Desulfovibrio desulfuricans: one gene and its partner. The protein of the gene in region 1 interacts with the protein of each later gene in a pairwise test. Links are inferred from orthologs where the notes say so. Each region holds a gene or a part of one and is shown on either strand. Other genes may lie near its edges. The genes, in order: NE637_RS04640 and priA.

Region 1 (3,311 bases):
TCGCGGGGACCGGCATAACGCATGTCCAGGGGGTAGCCAGCCTGAATGACAAAGTCTTTCACGAAGTACTTGTCAACCAGGGTGTCGATGCACTTCACGCGCACTTCGGCGGGGATGTCGCCGGGCTTCAGGGAGCCCACGAGGGAGTGGATAACCACGCCGTCGCAAACTTCCACGCCGATCTTGGCCAGGTATTCATGCGAGCGGTGCATGGGGTTGCGCAGCTGAAGAGCGGCAACCTTCTGCCAGCCGCGTTCGTCCATCTTGGCGCGCAGCTGAGCAGGGGTCATGTACACGCCGGGGAACTTTTCGGGGAATTCGCCCTGCGAAAGAACCTTAACGGTACCGGCAACGTTGAATTCGTTCTGAGCCAGAACCATCTTCACGCCGGGGTGGTCGTTGGGGGCCACTTCCCAGAACTTTTCGGAGTCAGGGCCAGTGCCCTTGAACACCAGTTCGCATTCCCACTTCTTGTCGGCTTCGGTCATTTCATAGACTTCTTCGACCTTCATGGTAGCCATGATTTCGCCTTTGCGAACCAGGGCCACTTCTTCGCCGACCTTGAGGGCCTTGGCGTCAGCAGCGGGAACATCAAGGGTAACGGGCACGGGCCAGAAGGTGCCGTCAGAAAGGGTCATCTTTTCGCAGACGCTCTTCCAGTTGGCCTTGTTCATGAAGCCGTTCAGAGGCGAGAAACCGCCAATGCCCATCATGATCAGGTCGCCCTTGGCGCGGGAAGAAATCTCGATCTGCTTCAGGCCTGCGGCTTTTTTCTTCTCGTCATCCAAGGCCTTACCTTCCAGAAGGCAACAGACCAGACCCTTACCGCCATGAGGAGCTACCAGCTTGGACATTGCGAAATCCTCCGTGTTTTAGTTATGTGGGCATCCTTCCGTGGCCGCGTCGCCATGCGGAAGGGCAGCGTTCAGTTCGCATCTTGTGAATAATCTAACAAAAAGTCAACTACCTCTTAAAACTTTTCCTGACTACTCGCCAAAAAAACCACAGCCACTGCGGGTAATACGGAAAATTCACTGATACCTATACGCTGAATCGCGCAAAAAGAGAAGGGGGATTCACAATAAAAATGTGCCTGAACCCGAAAAAACATGTGAAAGTGCGCTTTTTTTCGCAAAGTCTTTTGCTAGGCTATGTTGCGCGAACTGGCGTGATTGCTTGCGGGCAGCGAAATACGGCGAAAGACTGTTTGCCTGGATAGAAATTTGCTGACTGGGGGAAATTTTTCTCAACCTCGATGCCGAGACCTGTGGCAAACCTGAATCAACAAAAAAGGCGTGGATGCAGCATCCACGCCTTGCGGTTATTACTCGGAGAGGGAATCAGCCCCTAGAACGGCACATCGTCCATGTTGGAGGCTTCGGAAGGAAAGGCCGGGCCGAGATCGTCGTCCATGGGCTGAGGCTTGCGGCTGCCACCCTGGGGGGCATTACCGCCGCGTCCGCCCTGCGCACCCTGGCCGCCGCGAGGGGCATTGCCGCGCGGAGCCGCAGAGGCAGCGGGCGCGCCGTAGTCGTCTTCAAAGCCACGGCCACCGCCGCCTTCGCGGGGGGCATCGCCGCCCTTGCGGTCAAGAAACTGCACGCGCTGGGCCTTGATTTCTGTGGTATAGCGATCCTGGCCCTGCTGATCCTGCCATTTGCGGGTTTGCAGGCTGCCTTCCACGTAGATCAGGCTGCCCTTGGCAAGAAAGTTGGCGCAGTTTTCCGCCTGACGCTGAAAAACAGAAACGCGGTGCCATTCAGTGCGATCCACCTTGTTGCCGTCACGGTCGGTGTAGGATTCATCGGTGGCGACATTCAGGGTGGCAACGGGCGAACCACTCTGGGTGTACCGCAGCTCGGGGTCGCGGCCCAGACGGCCAATAATCATTACTTTATTCAGCATGGTGATGCTCCAAGGTGGTATTCGAGTTTCAGACTCAGGCTACAAACGCCTTTTCGAGCTGATCCAGCACGTCTTCAATGGCGTCGCTCAATTTGTTGGCTTCGCGCGGCTGCCATTCGGCAAGGGCCGCTTCCAGTTCGGCCTTGAGCCTTGCGGCTTCAAGAATGCCGGGGCCAAGGGCCTTGCGGCGGGCTGGCGACCAGGGCAAAAACTGCAATCCTTCATCCAGCGCGCGCACCATTTCAAGCACTCCGTGCTTTTCGTGCTTGATGGGAACGCTGAAAGCCAGCTCTGTAAGTTTGGGCCAGAGTTTTTCCAGCAGGTCTTCGTTCCAGGTGACGGCGCTCACGCGGATTTGCAGTGCATTGCCCATAGGTGCTCCTTGGCGGCGGGCCGCCCATATGCGAGTTTGCCGCGCCCAGGCTCGCTGCTTGCGGCAGCGTGCGCAGGGCCAACGGCCTGTGCTGGCAGGAGAGCCTAGTCTTTTTCAGTCCATTCGGTCTGCACACGCATGATGACTTCCTGAATGGCGGGAAGCTGATCCTGCGGGCATACGCCAATGAGGGGCGCTCCGGCGTCGATGTTCTCGTTATAGGTGAAGTAGACGGCATAGATAACGCCCGCAGGCCCCGTATAGACCAGCGGCACCTCGCGCTTCATGCGCGACATGATGAGCAGTTCCATGCCTTCGCGCACGGCCACCGACTGTGAATCAGCCGCGCGGATTTTTTTGTCCACCTCTGGTGTGAAGTAGTACTTGGCCCGCTCGGGCGCAACAAAAAGATGCAGGGCTTTTTTGAGCAGGATGCGTTCCACCTCTGCGCGGGTGAGCATGTGGCGCACCACGGCAAGGGGGGTACCTGCCTCCACAAATGCGCCTTCAAGCTCTGTGTGCAGAAGGCTGATCTCGCCTTTTTCGTTGGCGCAGATGGATTTGGGATTGCGTTCGCGCTCAAGCGTGGCAATGAGCGTTCCGGGCTTTTCCTTCCACTGGCCCTGCGGGCCTACCACTTTGTCGCCCTGTTTTATGCCAGCAAAGGTCACCTTGCCCGTGTGGGGCGTGCTGATGACTATTTCGCGGTAGGGCGAAGCCTTTATTTCGTCCAGCAGTGCAGATATGTTTATCATGCTTGGGTCCGTTAACGTTATATATTGGCGACGCTCCGGCTGGTGGGGCTGCTGCCCCCAAACCTCCGGCGCATGGCGACCGGACTGTTCCCGGCCGCCGCGTCACTCGGAATACTTGTTGTTTTTCTACGCAGTGGGGCGCTATCTGTAATACAGGTTTCTGCCGCCAATGGTCAGCAGGGCCTGCTTGAGGTTGGCGCGCACTTCCCTTCTGTCCCATATGCCCTGAATGTGCCCGCGCGAAAGGGCGCGGTACGAGCGGTGATACTTGGGCGGGA
Region 2 (3,355 bases), on another replicon or contig:
TACGCCGATGTCATAGACATTGTACCTGCCCGCCCAGTCACCCGAATAGCTGTTGCCAAGGCCGAAACGAGAAAAAACGCCCAGACCGACCCATGCGTTGTCGCTGAGCTGGTGGCTCAGATAGGCGTGCGGAGCATTCCAGAGGGCGGGCTTCGTGTAGGTCGAGGTTTCGCGGCTACCATAACTGGTGGAAATACCGCCAGAAGGGCTGATGAGGGCAAAGCCGCCCATCGTGCGGGTGCCGGGCAGTTGCGTAATGCCTGCGGCATTATACGCAATGGCCGAAACATCATCAGCGCGGCCCACCATGCCGCCAGCCAGGGAAACACCTCTGGCGCTCCATTCATTCAGGGAGAAACCTTCGCCCCAGGCTACGGGCGCGCAGCAGGCCACCAGAGCCAGCGCCAGACATACAGCACGAAAAACCTTCATCACCCCTCCACTAAGATGCAAAAAAAGCGCACAACAGCCCATCCCGGCATACCTTAGTACGCTGGTACGGTTGTGATGTCGCAGAAACGGACGCGGCTGTATGGCCGCCCTCGACAACAGTAATGGGCTGTCACAACATATTTATCGGATCAAGGTCAAGGAAAAGTCGCAAGTGTCTTGAAGCTTTTTGTGACAAAGCAAAGAAATAGAGCGAGCGCAGAGCCTGCCAGTCCTGCCCTTTTATCAAACATGTAAAACGTTTACGCCCACGCAGCAGGGCCAGTGGGGCGGGAGCGGGGCCAAGGAGCTGCACGCCAAGTTCCGCAGCCTTGCCGCGCAGGGCCAGAGCCAGATCGTTGAGAGCAGGGGGGCCGCCCTGTTCGTTCAGCGCGTAGGATATGCGAATGAGCGCCAGACGCACAAAGGGCGGGTAACGGCGCAGCCGCCGTTTGGCAAGCTCCGCCTGATAAAAACCCTCATAGTCTGCGGTGCGCACGTACTGCCAGCAGTAGTGCTCCACATCACGCGTCTGGATAAGCACCCGGCCCGGCTTGTCGCCCCTGCCAGCGCGCCCGGCAGACTGCACCAGCAGTTGAAATGTGCGCTCGGCGGCGCGGTAGTCCGGCAGATTCAGACCAAGGTCCGCATCCGCGATGACGGCCAGCGTCACCAGCGGAAAGTGATGCCCCTTGGAGAGCATTTGCGTACCCACCAGTATGGGGGCCTCCTGCCGGGAAAAGGCCGCCAGGATTTCTTCCATGCGTCCGGGCCTGCGGGTGCTGTCCCTGTCCAGCCGCAGCACAGGCCCCCCGGCCAGTACGCTCAGGCGCTCGGCCAGGCGTTCTGTGCCTTCGCCCATGGGCAAAAAGTTCATGCCGCCACACTCTGGGCAGGGCGAGGGAAAGGGGCGGCTATAGCCGCAATAGTGGCAGACGAGTTTTTCCAGTCCCTTGTGGTAGGTGAGCCCAATTTCGCAGTGCGGGCAGCGCAGGGTGCGGTTGCAGTCAAGGCAGTACATCAGGGGGGCGTAGCCGCGCCTGTTGAGCAGCACCACGGCCTGCTCGCCGCGCTCAATGGTCTCGCGCAGTGCGGCCTCGCTCTGCGGGGCCAGCAGCCCGTCCATGCTGGTTGAGCCGGGCGCGAGGGCGCTGATGTCCACCAGTTCCACCGGCGGCAGCTCGCGTCCGCCCACGCGGTGCGGCAGCCGCAGGATGGGCAGGTGGCCGTTTTCAGCAGCATAAAAGGTCTTGAGGTCTGGCGTGGCAGAACCAAGCACCAGCAGCCCCTTTGCCTGGGCAACACGGAACCATGCCACTTCCTTGGCCTGATAGGCCAGGCTTTCGTCCTGCTTGAAAGAGCCGTCGTGCTCTTCGTCAAGCACAATGCAGTTCAGATGCGGCACTGGCAGAAACAATGCCGAACGCGTACCCACGACGATGCAGGGGGTGTCGCTTTGCGCCATCTGGCGAAAGGTCGCTTCCCGCCGTGCGGGCGACTGGTAGCCGTGGTAGAAAAATAACGGAGCATCGGGCAGCGCGCAGGTGGCATCGCGCCGCAGTTTGTGGGCCAGAGCCACCTCGGGTGCGAGCAGCATGACGCTTTTGCCCGCCGCAAGGCAGGCCTTGGCAAGTTCAAGGTATACTGCTGTTTTGCCGCTGCCGGTCACGCCAAAGAGCAGGCGGGAGGAAGCCTCCTCTGCCCGCAGTGCCTCCAGCATGCTTTCAAGCGCACGTGCCTGCTCATCGTTAAGGACAAAGGGGGCAGGCGGGGGCGGCAACAGGCTTTGCTCTGTGGCGTCCAGAGCGTCATCATCGTCAACGCCGTTGTCTCGCGCTAGGTTGACGTGCCCAGCTTCCAGCAGGGTATGGAGGGCTGGGGTTACGGCCTGCCCGAGGGATTGCACAAGCCGCCTGCGGCTCACGCTGCCGTGCTGGTGCAGATAGTCCAGAACCTCAATCTGGCGTTTGGCCGAGGGCCGCACAGGCCAGGGCGGGTCAACGCGCAGCAGGCAAAATTCTTCGCTGGCGGCGTCTGTGCCGGGGGGCAGCATGCGGGCCGTGCCTTTGCAAAGGGACTCGGCGAGCGCCTGACGCTGTTCAGGCAGGGCTTCACGGATGCGGGCCAGAGTCCAGGCCACAGCCTTGCCCGATTCAATATTGCGCAGCCGCACCCGTGCAAGGCGCAGCCCCTGTGGCAGCACATGCCCCAGAATATGACCGGGGTGCAGCCCCTGACGGCGGGCCAGATCTTCAGCCAGTTCCAGCAGTACAGCGGGGAGCAGGGGGGCGTTTTCCAGCGGCCAGCCAAGGCTTTTGCAGTCAACGCCTTCCGGCACGTCGGCGGTGGGGCTGACGCGCAAAAGCACTGCGGCGCGCAGGGCGGTGCGCTCGCCCCGGCCCAGCGGCACGGCCACGCGCAAGCCGGGCTGCCAGAAATCGGCGGGAAATTCGGGCGGCAGCGTGTAGGTAAGGCTGGCGTAGGGCGGAGTGAGCAGGGCGACTGTGGCGTACATGTGGGGCAGAGTTACGTAATACGGCCCCAATGGCAAGCCTCCTCTGGCGAACCAGAGGAGGCTTGGGGCAATACGTATGTGCAGCGGGTTTTAATGGAACTGCACAAAATTCTTGAGCAGCTTGAGCAGATCGTAGCGCAGTTCTTCGTCCTGAAGGGCAAAGTAGATGTTGGCGGTGAGAAATTCCGCCCAGTCGCCAGCGTCAAAGCGCATGCCGGACATACGCACAGCCATCATGCCCCTTTCCTGAGCCATGGCCTGCAGTGCGTCGGTAAGCTGGATTTCGCCGCCGTGACCTGGCTCGACCTTTTCAAGATAGTCAAAAATATCAGGTGTGAGCACATAACGGCCAACAATAGCCATGCGCGAGGGCGCGTCTTCACGGGCGGGTTTTTCCACCATGTTTTTGAC

Evidence for each region.
Region 2: the proteins of NE637_RS04640 (region 1) and priA interact in binary tests that used the Escherichia coli proteins (3 or more experiments, as listed by UniProt). The link is inferred for Desulfovibrio desulfuricans from one-to-one orthologs.

What each region holds. Positions count from the first base shown.
Region 1 is NZ_JANFYZ010000003.1:48,922-52,232, reverse strand. Bases 127-3,123 are described here. They hold NE637_RS04640 (single-stranded DNA-binding protein), read right to left. Parts: upstream 1,906-3,123; coding sequence 1,348-1,905; downstream 127-1,347. Other genes in these bases: NE637_RS04630 (biotin attachment protein), read right to left, coding at 2,383-3,033; NE637_RS04635 (hypothetical protein), read right to left, coding at 1,940-2,278; sat (sulfate adenylyltransferase), read right to left, coding at 127-854. In the rest of the region: more of sat, read right to left, coding at 1-126; NE637_RS04625 (acetyl-CoA carboxylase carboxyl transferase subunit alpha/beta), read right to left, coding at 3,175-3,311. UniProt on the Escherichia coli protein: Plays an important role in DNA replication, recombination and repair. Binds to ssDNA and to an array of partner proteins to recruit them to their sites of action during DNA metabolism. Acts as a sliding platform that migrates on DNA via reptation.
Region 2 is NZ_JANFYZ010000002.1:132,138-135,492, forward strand. Bases 254-3,294 are described here. They hold priA (replication restart helicase PriA), read right to left. Parts: upstream 2,945-3,294; coding sequence 563-2,944; downstream 254-562. Other genes in these bases: NE637_RS03245 (OmpP1/FadL family transporter), read right to left, coding at 254-432; galU (UTP--glucose-1-phosphate uridylyltransferase GalU), read right to left, coding at 3,035-3,294. Also shown: more of NE637_RS03245, read right to left, coding at 1-253; more of galU, read right to left, coding at 3,295-3,355.